DNA from 3 places in the Streptomyces sp. NBC_01546 genome. Region 1 is predicted to be linked to each of the others. Evidence: riboswitches for the same ligand, from Rfam matches in the RefSeq annotation. Region 1 holds a riboswitch; each other region holds the start of a gene.

The links. A riboswitch is a leader RNA that binds a small molecule or an ion and turns the genes downstream of it on or off. The one in region 1 is predicted to bind cobalamin.
Region 2: linked by a shared signal. The riboswitch ahead of metE (5-methyltetrahydropteroyltriglutamate--homocysteine S-methyltransferase) and the one ahead of OHA89_RS04570 (ABC transporter substrate-binding protein) in region 1 are both predicted to bind cobalamin.
Region 3: linked by a shared signal. The riboswitch ahead of OHA89_RS27990 (cobalamin biosynthesis protein) and the one ahead of OHA89_RS04570 (ABC transporter substrate-binding protein) in region 1 are both predicted to bind cobalamin.

The regions. Positions count from the first base shown of each region.
Region 1 covers NZ_CP109379.1:909,932-914,546, reverse strand. The annotation lists gene OHA89_RS04590 (aldo/keto reductase) at 1-171, opposite strand, end outside; gene OHA89_RS04585 (glycoside hydrolase family 18 protein) at 267-1,601, opposite strand; gene OHA89_RS04580 (hypothetical protein) at 1,744-2,235, opposite strand; tRNA gene OHA89_RS04575 (tRNA-Trp) at 2,385-2,461, shown strand; cobalamin riboswitch at 2,531-2,673, shown strand; gene OHA89_RS04570 (ABC transporter substrate-binding protein) at 2,719-3,720, shown strand; gene OHA89_RS04565 (FecCD family ABC transporter permease) at 3,717-4,615, shown strand, end outside.
Region 2 covers NZ_CP109379.1:1,425,564-1,430,178, forward strand. The annotation lists gene OHA89_RS06935 (NAD-dependent epimerase/dehydratase family protein) at 1-611, opposite strand, end outside; gene metE (5-methyltetrahydropteroyltriglutamate--homocysteine S-methyltransferase) at 694-3,012, opposite strand; cobalamin riboswitch at 3,198-3,347, opposite strand; gene OHA89_RS06945 (3-hydroxybutyryl-CoA dehydrogenase) at 3,477-4,346, opposite strand; gene aceB (malate synthase A) at 4,343-4,615, opposite strand, start outside.
Region 3 covers NZ_CP109379.1:6,115,625-6,120,239, forward strand. The annotation lists gene OHA89_RS27985 (cobyric acid synthase) at 1-1,410, opposite strand, end outside; gene OHA89_RS27990 (cobalamin biosynthesis protein) at 1,407-2,366, opposite strand; cobalamin riboswitch at 2,404-2,547, opposite strand; gene OHA89_RS27995 (hypothetical protein) at 2,678-2,899, opposite strand; gene OHA89_RS28000 (inorganic phosphate transporter) at 2,928-4,196, opposite strand; gene OHA89_RS28005 (S9 family peptidase) at 4,508-4,615, shown strand, end outside.

The sequences.
Region 1 (4,615 bases):
CACACCGAGCTCGACGGCGCGGCGCAGCACGCCGGTCACTCGCTCGCGGTCGCTGGGGGATCCGTCGGCGAGGTGCGTGAGGCGCATCGAGCCGAAGCCGAGCCGGTTGACGGGCAGGTCGCCGAGTTGCCAGGTGCCCGCGGCCGCCGCGGTGATCGTCTCTGAGGTCATCCGCCGAGCGTATCGGGCCCCCTGAGGCCTCATGGAGGTGCGTACGTGGAGGGCGCCGCCGGGCCGGATCCGATGTCGCGGCCCGGCGGCGCCGGTCAGTGGCCCCGCAGCCCCCGGTCCACGGCCGTCATCAGCTCGCCGTCGGCGGTGTCCGCGTCCAGAGACCAGAACATCGCCCCTCCGAGGCCGTGTTCGCGGATGTAGCCGGCCTTGGCGCGCAGCACCTGCGGGTCGTCGTACGTCCACAGGGTGGTACCGTCGAAGAGCCAGGCGTGCCCGCCGCGCCGGTCCCGGTGGACCTGGTAGGTCCCGGAATCGGACAGCTTCTTCAGCGCCTTGTAGTCCTCGTACCCCGCCGACCAGGTGGCGGGCGCCGGCCCGGTGGCGGGCTGCCCCATGCCGTCGCCGCCGCCGCTGACGCCCGTCCAGCCCTGCCCGTAGAACGGCATGCCCATCACCAGCTTGTGCGCGGGCGCGCCGCGCCGCCGCCAGGCGTCCACCGTGCCGTCCACGCTGAAGTCCCCGCGGGCGTAGAGCGCGGACTGCTGGGCCGTGGTGGACTCGCCGGAGACGTGGAAGTCGTAGCCCTGGAGGGTCACGAAGTCGAGGTCGCGCATGATCCGGCGGACGTCGAAGCCCGCGTCGATCTTGGCGGGCGCGGTCGGGACGAAGGCCGTCAGCTCGTACGGGGACTTCCGCTTCTGGCCGCGCGCGTACGCGTCGAGCTGCGTGCGGAACTCCTGGACGAGCTCGGCGAAGTTGCGCTTGTCCTCGGGCCGGAACTTCGTGTCCGCGTCACCGGCGGAGCCGGGCCACTCCCAGTCGAGGTCGATCCCGTCGAACAGCCCGGCGGCCGCGCCCGCGCCGCCGCGGGCGCCGTCCTGCGGCAGGTTGCCCTTGATGTAGAGGTCGATGCACGACTCGACGAACGCCTTGCGGGAGGCGGGGGTCAGGGCCGCGTCCGAGAAGTGCGTGGACCAGCTCCAACCGCCCAGGGAGATCAGCACCTTGAGGCCGGGGTGCTTGGCCTTGAGCTCACGGAGCTGGTTGAAGTTGCCGGCGAGCGGCTGCTCCCAGGTGTCGGCCACCCCGTCCACGGAGTTCTCGGCGTCGAGCGGGCGGACGTAGTCGGCCCAGGCATCGGCCTCGCCCGGCACGTTCCCGGTGAAGCACTTGCCCTCCGCGCTGACGTTGCCGAAGGCGTAGTTGATGTGGGTGAGCTTGTCGGCGGAGCCGTTCGCCTCGAGGTCCTGGACCTGGAAGTCCCGTCCGTAGACGCCCCATTGGGTGAAGTAGCCGACCTTCTTGTACGAGCGGTGGTCGCCGCCCGCCGTGTCGTCCTGCGCCGCGCCGGCGGCGGGGGCGAAGGCGGTCAGCAGGGAGAGGGAGCAGGCGGCGACGGCCAGTCTGCCGAGCATGCTGCGGCGCATGGGCTTCCTTTGCGGAGGCGGGAGCGGGGCGTGAGCGCGTGCGCGGTGCATGCCGGAAACTATTGGTCTGGACCAGAGTGGTCAAGGGGGTGGCGGAAACTCGCCTGCCGCGGGTGAAGGGGTGGCGGGAGGCTGCGGGAGGTTACGGGAGGCTCCACTGGCCGACGTCGTCGGCCAGGCCGCCGTTCAGGGCGAACTGGACGGCCGCCGGGACGGCGTCCTGCGGGAGCCGGAAGGTGACGAAGCCCTCGGCCGAGCCGCCGGGGCTGAGGGTGACGGTGTCGGGGAAGGAGGCCCCGGCCGTCGTCGGGCTGTTGAGGCCGGTGAACCGCTTCCCGGCGGTGTCCAGCAGGTGCGCGGCCGGCGCGGGGGAGTCCTTGTACACGGCGGTCCCGGTGTTCTCCAGCCGGAAGCGGACGGCAAGCAGCCGGGTCGAGGCATCGGGCGCCGGGCCCTCCGGATCGGCCGGGATCGCGGGGTCCACCACCTGTACCAGGGTGACGTCGAGCCGCTGGCCGGGCTCGTTCCCGGCGAGGGAGACGGTCTCGCCCGACCCGCCGGGGGCTGCGCCCAGCAGGGCCGGGCCGAGGAGGGCGAGCGCGGCCAGGGCGCCGCGCAGGCGGCGCCGGGGCATGGAGGCACCTGCGGATCCACCGATCACCCTGTCCACGATCCTCTCCCGCCGGGGGTCCCGCCACCCGCACGGTCACGCGACTTCCACCCGCATGACCCCGGAAATTGGTGGATCTTCAGGCTGCTCCGTGCCATGGTTGGTCCCACCGAAGGGGTGTAGCTCAGCTGGTCAGAGCAACGGTCTCCAAAACCGTAGGCCGCAGGTTCAAATCCTGCCGCCCCTGCCATCAGTTCATCGTGACGTGCCGTCGGGCCGGACCCCCAGGGTCCGGCCCGACGGCACGTCAGGCCACTGCCTCTGGCAGACTGGCCCGCGTTACCCCAGGCGGTGCAGGACAGGAAACCGGTGCGATTCCGGTGCGGTCCCGCCACTGTGACCGGCTCGTCCCCCGTGGGGGAGGCCGGGAGTCAGACACTGACGCACCGCCTCTGCTCGCTCCTTCACGTCGACCAGGGGACGCGGATCCCCCGGAGAGGCTCTGCCATGTCGCGTTCCCGCGCTCGCGCCGTCCTGCGCGCAATCACCCCCCTCGCGTTCCTGATACCCCTGGCCGCCTGCGCCGGTTCGCCCGCCGAACGGCAGGCCAAGGCCGCGGGATCGTCCGCCGAAGCGCCCGGGTTCCCGTACACCGTCACCAACTGCGGTCTCAGCAGCACCTACCAGACCCCGCCGCAGCGTGCCGTGACCATGAACCAGCACGCCACCGAGGTGCTGCTCGCCCTCGGCCTGGAGGACCGGATCGCCGGTTCCGCCTACCTCGACGACGCCGTGCTCCCCGCCTACCGGCCCGCCTACGACAAGATCAAGGTGCTGGCCAAGGAGTACCCCTCCAAGGAGATCCTGCTCGGCGCGAACCCCGACTTCGTCTACGGGGGCTACTCCAGTGCCTTCGACAAGGGGCAGGGCCGCGACCGCGAAGGTCTGGCCAAAACCGGTGTCAACACCCGGCTCAACGTGGAGAACTGCGCCGGGGGCCCGGTCGGCCTCGACCAGCTCAAGACCGAGATCACCGAGGTGGCGCGGACCTTCGGCGTGCCCGAGCGCGGCGCGAAGCTCATCGAGGACGAGCAGCGCCGCATCGACACCGTGACCGCCCGGGTGAAGGACAAACCGCGGCCGTCCGTCTTCGTCTACGACTCCGGCGAGGCCTCCGCCTTCACCGCCGGGGGCGACGGCATCGGCAACCAGATCGTCTCCCTCTCCGGCGGGACGAACGTCTTCGCCGACCTCAAGGACACCTTCGGCGACGTGTCGTGGGAGAAGGTCATCGAGCGCAAGCCCGAGGTCGTCCTCATCTACGACTACGGCAGCACCACCGTCGAGTCCAAGAAGCAGCGCCTGTTGAACGACCCGGCCCTCGCCGAGGTTCCCGCGATCAAGAACCGGCGGTTCGTCGTACTGCCGCTCTCCTCGGCCGTCCTCGGGGTGCGCGTCGCCGACGCCGTCGAGTCCCTGGGCCGCGAGCTGCACCCCGACGCAGCGTGAGGCGCCGCCGGACCCCGGCCGTCCTCGTCCTCCTCGCCGCCCTGCTGGCGGCGTCCGCCGTGGCCGGGCTGGCCCTGGGGCCGGTACGGATCGCCCCCGGCCAGGTCCTCGACATCGTGCTCGGCGGCCTGACGGGCGAGCGGCGCACCGGGGCGTTCGCCTCCATCGTGTGGGACGTCCGGACGCCGAGGGTGCTCCTCGGGGCCGTCGTCGGCGCCGGGCTCGCCGTGGCGGGCACCGTGCTCCAGGCCCTCGTACGCAATCAGCTCGCGGATCCCTTCCTGCTGGGGGCGTCGTCCGGGGCCTCGGCGGGAGCCGTCCTCGTGATCGTCTTCGGCGCGGGCGCGGGCGCGGGCGCGGGCGCCGGTGCCGGTGCCGGTGCCGCGGGTGTCGCGGGCGGGCTCGGCGTGCCGTTCGCCGCGTTCGCCGGGTCGCTGGGCGCGCTCGTCGCCGTCTACGCCATGGCCCGGCGCGGGGGAGCCATGACCACCGGCCGGCTGATCCTCGCCGGCGTCGCCGTCCAGTACATCCTGTCCGCGCTCACCAGCCTCGTCCTGGTGCTCGCCGCGCACCCCGACCAGGTCCGCTCCGTCCTCTTCTGGACGCTCGGCGGCCTCGGCGGGGCCCGCTGGGACGAACTGGCCCTGCCCGCCGTCGCACTGCTCGCCGGCACGGCGCTGCTCATCGCCCTCGCGCGGCCGCTCGACCTCCTCCTCGCGGGGGAGGAGGGCGCACACACCCTCGGCCTGGACACCGGACGCTTCCGGGCCGCCGTCTTCGTCCTCACCTCCCTCGTCGTCGGCGTACTCGTCGCCTACAGCGGGGCGATCGGCTTCGTCGGGCTGATGATCCCGCACGCCGCCCGGATGGTCGTCGGCGCCGGGCACCGGGCGCT
Region 2 (4,615 bases), 520 kb from region 1:
TCGACCAGCGCCCTGGCCACGTCGGGGAGATAGGTCCAGCTGTGCGCGGCGTCCGGGTTCCCGAGGGTGGAGACCGGCTTGCCGCGCAGCAGCGGTGGCACGACCCGCGCGGCCAGGTGGCCGCCGTCGGTGACGCCCGGCCCGAAGAAGTCCGAGGCCCGCAACTCGACCGCCCGGATACGGCCCTGCTCGTGCAGTGTCCACGCCTGCTCCCAGGCCGCGGCGCGCACCCGCCCCTTGGGTCCGGTCGCCGCGAGCGGCAGTTCCTCGGTCAGGGGACCGTCCACCGGACCGTAGCCGTAGAGGTTCCCCAGCATGACCAGTACGGCCCCGGTGGCCTCGGCCGCGGTACAGACCGACGCGGCCAGCGGCGGCCATGCGCTCGTCCAGCGGTGGTAGGGCGGCGCGGCGCAGCTGTAGAGCGCGGCCGCGCCCTTCGCGGCTTCGGTCAGCCGCTCCGGGTCCGTCGCGTCCAGCGCGACGTGTTCGATTCCGGCTTCCGGGCTTCGGCCCGACCTGGTGACGACCCTTACCGTATGGCCCTGTTCGGCCAGCAGCCGAGCAGTTGCGGCACCGGCGGGTCCAAATCCGATCACGACATGAAGGCTCACATACGCACACTAGCGCGAGTGATCGCGGGACGGCGGGAGCGGGGAGGTCACTCCCGCTCCCGCCCGCGTGCCCGCGCCGGCCTCAGGCCGTCGCGATCTCCGTACGGACCTGGTGCGCGGCCTCGACGAGGTGCTCCAGGGAGGCCCTGGTCTCGGGCCAGCCGCGGGTCTTCAGACCGCAGTCGGGGTTGACCCACAGCCTTTCGGCCGGGATGGCCTCAAGTCCCTTGCGCAGCAGGGACGCTGCCTCCCCGGCGGAGGGGATGCGCGGGGAGTGGATGTCCCAGACGCCCGGGCCGACCTCGCGTGGATAGTGGGCGCCGGCGAGCTCGTCTGCCACCTGCATGTGGGAGCGGGCGGCCTCCAGGCTGATGACGTCGGCGTCGAGGGCCTCGATGGCCTCGACGATGTCGCCGAACTCGGCGTAGCACATGTGGGTGTGGATCTGGGTGTCCGGACGGACGCCGCCGGTGCTGAGGCGGAAGGACTCGGTCGCCCAGGCCAGGTACGCGGCGTGGTCGGCCGCCCGCAGCGGCAGGGTCTCCCGCAGCGCGGGTTCGTCGACCTGGATCACCGAAGTACCGGCCGCCTCGAGGTCGTTCACCTCGTCGCGCAGGGCGAGCGCGACCTGCCGGGCCGTGTCGCCGAGCGGCTGGTCGTCGCGTACGAAGGACCAGGCGAGCATGGTCACCGGACCGGTCAGCATGCCCTTGACCGGCTTGGCCGTCCGGGCCTGGGCGTACGCGGTCCAGCGCACGGTCATCGGCTCCGGACGGGAGATGTCCCCGGCCAGGACCGGCGGCCGCACGTAGCGCGTGCCGTAGGACTGGACCCAGCCGTGCTGGGTGGCCAGGTAGCCGGTGAGCTGCTCGGCGAAGTACTGGACCATGTCGTTGCGTTCGGGCTCGCCGTGCACGAGGACGTCGAGGCCGGTCTTCTCCTGGAAGGCGATCACCTCGCGGATCTCGGCCTCGATGCGGCTCTCGTAACCGGCCTCGTCGAGCCGTCCGGCGCGCAGGTCGGCGCGGGCGGTGCGCAGTTCGGCGGTCTGCGGGAAGGAGCCGATGGTCGTCGTGGGCAGCAGTGGGAGGCCGAGGCGGGCCCGCTGGGCGTCCACGCGCTGCTCGTAGGGCTGGGAGCGGCGGGCGTCGGCGCCGGTGACGGCCGCGGTCCGGGCCCGTACGGCCGGGTCGCGGGTGATCGCGGAGTTCGCCCGGGCGGCCAGGTCGGCGCGGTTGGCGGCGAGTTCGGCCGCGATGGCACCGGTGCCCCGGGCGAGACCGCGGGCGAGGGTGGAGATCTCGGTGGTCTTCTGGCGGGCGAAGGCCAGCCAGCGGCGGATCTGCGGGTCGATGTCGCGCTCGGCGCCCGCGTCCAGCGGCACGTGGAGGAGGGAGCAGGAGGCGGCGACGTCGACCCGGTCGGCGAGGCCGAGGAGGGTGCCGAGGGTGGCGAGGGACTTCTCGTGGTCGTTGATCCAGATGTTGCGGCCGTTGACCACGCCCGCGACCAGGCGCTTGCCGGGGATTCCGCCCACCGCCGCGAGGTCGTCGAGGTTGGCTGCGGCCCGGTCTGTGAAGTCGAGGGCGAGCCCTTCGACGGGTGCCTTCGCCAGCACCGGCAGGGCCTCGCCGAGCCGGTCGAAGTACGAGGCGACCAGCAGCTTGGGGCGCTCGGGGAGGGCGCCGAGCTCGCGGTAGGCCCGGGCGGCGACGCCGAGCTCGGCCGGGGAGCGGTCCTGGACCAGGGCGGGCTCGTCCAGCTGGACCCATTCGGCTCCGGCCGCGCGCAGATCGGCGAGGACCTCGGCGTACACGGGCAGCAGCCGGTCGAGCAGGGTGATCGGCTGGAAGTCGTCGGCCACTCCGGGGGCGGGCTTGGCCAGCAGGAGGTAGGTGACCGGTCCGACCAGCACGGGGCGGGCCTTGAGCCCGAGGGCCTGGGCCTCCTTCAGCTCGGCGACCTGCCGGGCGGAATCGGTGGTGAAGACGGTGTCGGGCCCCAGTTCCGGCACCAGGTAGTGGTAGTTGGTGTCGAACCACTTGGTCATCTCCAGCGGCGCCACGTCCTGGGTGCCGCGGGCCATGGCGAAGTAGCCGTCGAGCGCGTCCGCGGCGACGGCGGAGCGGTGCCGGGCCGGGACGGCGCCGACCATGACGCTGGTGTCGAGGACGTGGTCGTAGTACGAGAAGTCACCGGTGGGGACCTCGGTGATGCCGGCGCCGGCCAGTTGGCGCCAGTTCGTCCGGCGCAGGCGTGCGGCGGTCTCGTGGAGGGCTTCGGCGCTGACGCGGCCCTTCCAGTAGCCCTCGACGGCCTTCTTCAGTTCCCGGTTCTGCCCCTGACGGGGGTAGCCGTACACGGTGGCTTGTACCGCCGCGGCTGCGGACTCGGTTGTCACGGAACTCTCCTTCGCGAGCGTGTCTCCATGAGTCCCGGTGACGGGACGCGAGGCGCGAAGGGGTGGCCGACCGGACGGTCCGCCGGGCGCGAGGCACCGGTACGGCCGTCCGAGATCTTTACGCCGACCCGCCCACGAGGTCACCGGGATGTCCGCGCACGGCTGTGCGTGCGCGGGCAACGGGCAGGTCTTCGGACTTGCGGGCACGTCTGCCACTCGGGCAGACACCTACTGGCCGTCGCTTCCCAGACCCGTCCGGGCCCAGTGCGTATGACGGCGGTCGTTCCCGCTCACCGCTGCGGGGCAGTCCCGGATTCCCACCGGGTTCCCTCTTACGACGCATCCCGCCTGGCGGACGGGGGCGAACCAGCTGCTGCGGGTCAGCGTAGGCGCAGGTCCTGGAGGATGGGTACATCGGCTCGCATCCCGGACGGTGACGTGGGGCACCGCGAGCCGCTCCCCCGTCAGCGCCGGTCGTACGGGTGGAACCCGCGGCCGCTCTTGCGGCCCAGCAGCCCTGCCTGGACCATCCGCTGGAGCAGCGGGGGCGGAGCGTAGAGCGGCTCCTTGAACTCCTCGTACAGCGACTGCGCGATGGCCGCGACCGTGTCCAGTCCGATCAGGTCGGCGAGCTTGAGCGGACCCATGGGGTGGGCGCAGCCCAGTTCCATGCCCGCGTCGACGTCGGCGGCGGTCGCGAAACCGGACTCGGCCATCCGGATGGCCGAGAGCAGGTAGGGAACCAGCAGGGCGTTAACGACGAACCCGGCCCGGTCCTGTGAGTGGACGGCCGTCTTGCCCAGGGTGTCGCGGGCGAACGCCTCCGCCCTCTCGGTCGTCTCGCGGGTGGTGTGCAGCGAGGAGACGATCTCGACCAGCGGCAGGACGGGTACGGGATTGAAGAAGTGCAGGCCCACCACGCGGTCCGCGCGGCCGGTGGCCATCGCCAGGCGCATCACGGGGATGGCGGAGGTGTTCGTCGCGAGGATCGCCGCAGGGTCCTCGACGATCTTGTCGAGGGCCGTGAAGACCTCTCCCTTCACCTCCGCGTTCTCCACGACGGCCTCGATGACGAGCTGGCGGTCGGCGAGGTCGTCGAGGCTGCCCGAGAAGACGAGCCGGGCCAGGGCGTCCTCGGCGGTGAGCCGGTCCAGTTTGCCCCGCTGGACGGCGCGTTCGAGGGAGACGGCCACGCGTTCGCGGGCGGCGCGGGCCGCGGTGGCATCGGCCTCGCAGACCACCGTGTCGAGGCCGGCGCGGGCGCAGACCTCGGCGATCCCGGCGCCCATCTGGCCGCCGCCGACGATGCCGACCCGGTGGATGGCGGTGCTCATGAGCGTTCCTCTCGACGGGTGACCAGGTGGCGGGCGTACGCATCGGGGGTGAAGAAGGCCGGCAGGTCCCGCTCGAGGGCCGTGCGCTCGAGGACCGCGCGCGCCTCGGCGACCAGAGCGTCCGGCTGCTCCTTGGCGAGCGCGGCGGACTGCGCGGCGAGGATCTCCCGAACGCTCTCGCGGTCGGCCGTGCCGTGGCGAAGCCACTGCCAGAGCTGCACGCGGGCGATCTCCGCGGTGGCGGCGTCCTCCATGAGGCCGTCGAGGGC
Region 3 (4,615 bases), 5.2 Mb from region 1:
GAGCTGTTCCTCCCGCAGGGAGGAGAACGAGGTGTCCGGCGCCGGGACGAACCGCCGCCCGGCCGCCGCGGCCACCTCCCGCAGGAACGCCCGGCGGAAGCCGTCCGACTCCAGCGAGCCGTGCCAGTGCGTCCCCCACACCGACCCGACCCGGCACCCGTCCAGGAAGGGCGTCCCGCCCAGCACCTCGGCCACGCCGTGGTGGATCTCGTACCCCTCGACCGGCTCCCCGAGCGCCGAACCCACCGGCCGCGCCAGGGTCTTCTCCCGCTCGAAGCGGATGCGCACGGGCAGCAGCCCGAGCCCGTCCACCGCACCCGCCCGCGATTCGACCTCGTCCTCGATGTGCTCGCCGAGCACCTGGAAACCACCGCAGATCCCGAGCACCGGCCGCCCCTCGGCAGCCCGCCGCAGCAGGGCGTCCGCCAGCCCGCGCTCGCGCAGCCAGGCGAGGGCCTTCACCGTCCCGCGCGTCCCCGGCACGACGACCAGGTCCGCGTCGGCCAGCTCCTCGGCCCGGTCCACGAACCGCACGACCACCCCCGGCTCCGCCGCGAGCGCGTCGACGTCCGTGAAGTTCGACATGAGCGGCACCGCGCACACGGCGACCCGCAGCACGTCCTCGCCCACCGGAGGGGCGACCACCGATTCGCGCACCGCGCCCCGCAGGGAGACCCGGAGCCCGTCCTCCTCGTCGATGCCCAGCCCGTGCTGGAAGGGCAGGACCCCGTACGTGGCCCGCCCGGTCAGGCCACGCAGCATCTCCATGCCCGGCTCCAGCAGCGAGACGTCACCGCGGAACTTGTTGACCAGATATCCGGCGATCAGCGACTGGTCCTCCGCCGACAGCAGAGCCGTCGTACCGAAGAAGGACGCGAAGACCCCGCCCCGGTCGATGTCCCCGACCACGACCACCGGGAACCGCGCGGCCCGCGCGATGCCCATGTTCACGATGTCGGTCCGGCGCAGGTTGATCTCGGCCGGACTCCCCGCCCCCTCGCAGATCACGGCGTCATACGTGCCCCGCAGCTGCTCCAGACAGTCCGTGACGATGCCGAGCAACTGCTCCTGCCTGCCCCCGTGGTAGCCGCGGGCGCTCATCTCGCCCACCGGCTTGCCCAGCAGCACCACCTGGCTGCTGCGGTCGCTGCCCGGCTTGAGCAGGACCGGGTTCATCAGCGCGGTCGGCTCCACGCCGGCCGCCTGGGCCTGCATCGCCTGGGCGCGGCCGATCTCGGCGCCCTCCCGGGTGACGAAGGAGTTCAGCGACATGTTCTGCGCCTTGAAGGGCGCCACCTTGACGCCCTGGCGGGCCAGCCAGCGGCAGATGCCCGCCGTGACCACGCTCTTGCCCGCGTCCGACGTGGTTCCGGCGACCAGCAGTCCGCCGCCGCGCTTCGCGCCGCTCATGCGCGCCCCCTCCGTGATGTGCGCGAGACCAGCATCCGGGCCGCCACACAGGCCCCCAGCGCCAGCCAGGTCACCTGCCGCGACAGCCGTACCGCCCGCTCGATGTCCGCGACCTCCACCGGCCGCCCCGTCCCGCCGTTGAGCACCGCCCGGTGCTCGACCCGCCCCCCGTACGCCAGGGTGCCCCCCAGCCGTACGCCGAGCGCCCCCGCGAAGGAGGCCTCCACGGGCCCGGCGTTCGGGCTCGGGTGCGCGGCGGCGTCCGCGCGCCAGGCCCGTACGGCTCCCCGCCGGTCGGGTCCGGCCAGTACGGCGGCCAGCGCGGTCAGCCGGGCGCCCGGCCAGCCCGCCAAATCGTCGAGCCGGGCGGACGCCCAGCCGTAGCGCAGGTAGCGGGGGGACTTGTGGCCGACCATCGCGTCCAGGGTGTTCACGGCGCGGAAGGCCAGCAGCCCGGGGACTCCGGCGACGGCGCCCCACACCAGGGCCCCGACCACCGCGTCGGAGGTGTTCTCCGCGACCGACTCCACGACGGCGCGGGCCATCTGCTGCTCGTCCAGGGCTTGCGGGTCGCGCCCGCACAGGTGCGGCAGCCGCTCGCGGGCCACCTCGGCGTCCCCGGCGGCGAGCGCGCCGCCGATGGCGCGGGCCTCCCGGCCCAGCGAGGTGCCGCCCACGACGGCCCACGTGGCGGCGGCGGTCAGGGCGATACGGGCGGCCGCGGGCCGGGAGCGCACGGCGCGGGCGCCCAGCGCACCGACGGCGGCCGCGCCCCCGGCGCACACCAGGGTGTGCAAGAGGCCCCGGGCGCGGTCGTCGCGCCACAGGGCGCGCTCGACGGCGGCGGCGGCTCGTCCGAAGGCGGCCACGGGGTGCCCACGGCGCGGATCCCCCAGGATCCGGTCGCCGATCAGCCCCGCCGTGACGCCGTACGCGAAGACGCGATCGGCACGCATGGTGGCAGGTATGTCCTCACTCAGGGTCCGCGCCCTGGTTCGACGTGTCCGGCGGCGAGAGTTCCTGGCTCCCGGGTCGCACTCGGTCGAGTGCCCCGGTGACAGTGGCGGGACCGCGCCGGATTCGCACCGGACTTCCTCTCCATGCCGCCGTATTGGCTCGCGCAGTCCACCACGCACCGCGAACGCCCGTCAACTCGCCGTTGACCTGCGACGGGGCTGCGGTGGGGCGTGTGGCGGGACGTGTGGCGGGGCATGCGAAAGCTCCCCCCGGGGAAACCCGGAGGGAGCGTTCACGCGTGACGTGCGTGTCAGGCGACGATCAGGTAGATCCCGTAGCCCACGGCGGCCGCGACGAGCGCGAAGCAGGCGTACGCGCCGCTGCGGGCCAGGGTGGCGGTGCCGCCCTGCTCGGTGGCGGTCTCGTGCTTGGACAGGCCCACCAGGCCCAGGGTGAAGAGGGCCACGAGGGCGACGGTGGCGGAGAGGCTGACCCCGAACACGGAGCCGAGTGCTTCCCAGTCGATCTTCATACCGCTGATTCCTCTGTCGTTCTCGGGGTCAGACCGCCGCGGCCGGAGCCGCAGGCGTCGCGGTCGCGGCCGGGATGGTGGCCTTGAGGTCCTCGTCGGTCACGGCGGCGGTCGTACCGGCCGCGGCGGCGGTCGGCGGGACGGTGACGGCGGCCATGGCCGTGGTGACGACACCCGGCTCCTCGGCGCCGGCCGGCTCCACCTCGTTGACGTTGTGGTGGTCGACGACCTGGCGGCGCGAGATGAACCAGATCGCGGTGCAGGAGGCGACCAGGAACACCGCGACGACGGCGACGCCGACGTCACCGGTGCGCATGACCAGCTCGGCACCGGAGGCGACGAGGGCGGCGGCCGGCAGGGTCAGGCCCCAGGCGATGAACATGCGGGTGGCGGTGGACCAGCGGACCACGCCGCCCTTGCGTCCCAGGCCCGCACCCATGACCGCGCCGGAGCACGCGTGGGTGGTGGAGAGGGAGAAGCCGAGGGAGGAGGAGGCCAGGATGACGCTGGCGGCCGAGGTCTGGGCGGCGAAGCCCTGCTGCGGCTGCAGGTCGGTCAGGCCCTTGCCCATGGTGCGGATGATGCGCCAGCCGCCCAGGTAGGTGCCCATCGCGATGGCCATACCGGCGGAGACGATGACCCAGACCGGCGGGTTCGAGCCGGGCGCGAGCGCGCCTCCGGCGACGAGTGCCAGAGTGATGATGCCCATCGTCTTCTGCGCGTCGTTGGTGCCGTGCGCGAGGGAGACGAGGCTGGCCGAGGCGATCTGACCGGCGCGGTAGCCCTTGGCGGAGGTCTTCTCGCCGACCTTGTTGCCCAGCTTGTACGTGACCTTGGCGGCGAGCATCGCGGCCAGACCGGCCACGAGGGGCGCGGCGATCGCGGGGATCAGCACCTTGGTGACGACGACGCTGCCGTTGACGGCGCCCATGCCGGCCGAGGCGACCGCGGCACCGATCAGGCCGCCCATCAGGGCGTGGGAGGAGCTGGAGGGAAGGCCGACCAGCCAGGTGACGAGGTTCCAGAGGATCGCGCCGACCAGGGCGGCGAAGATCACTTCTGGCTGGATGCCCTCCTCGTTGACCAGGCCCTTGGAGATCGTCTTGGCGACCTCCACGGACATGAACGCGCCGACGAGGTTGAGCACGGCGGACATGGCCACCGCCGTCTTGGGCTTGAGGGCGCCAGTCGAGATGGTGGTAGCCATCGCGTTGGCTGTGTCGTGGAAACCGTTCGTGAAGTCGAACACGAGAGCGGTGATGATCACGATCCCGAGGAGAAGCGTTATGTGCTCCATTTACCCAGGCTTCTGTTTGACGTCAGTGGCTCGGCGACCGTAGGCAACCTGGATGAACGGAAGGTGAACTGATGCGGGCTTAATGGTGTCTCCACCTGGGGTGCGATCAGGTCATTCGTCCCGATTCTGTCGTAGCTATCCAGATAAATGCACGTCAAAGCAGGGTGAACGAACCCCTCCGCGAGTGACCTCTGGCTGATCGGCCGCCCCCTCCGGGGCATCGAAAGAGAGCTAGATCACCTCGCCCGCGGCGACCGTCGGAACGATCGCCTCCGGTGGCCCGCCGAAGCCCGCGCCTCGACACTGGAGCAGTGCGTACCGCGACAGCGACGGCAGCGGCCGTCACCACCACCCTCCTGGGCACCGCCGTGGCCGCTGTCGCGGCCGGCCGGTACGCCGCCGACGTGGCCCTGCGGCCC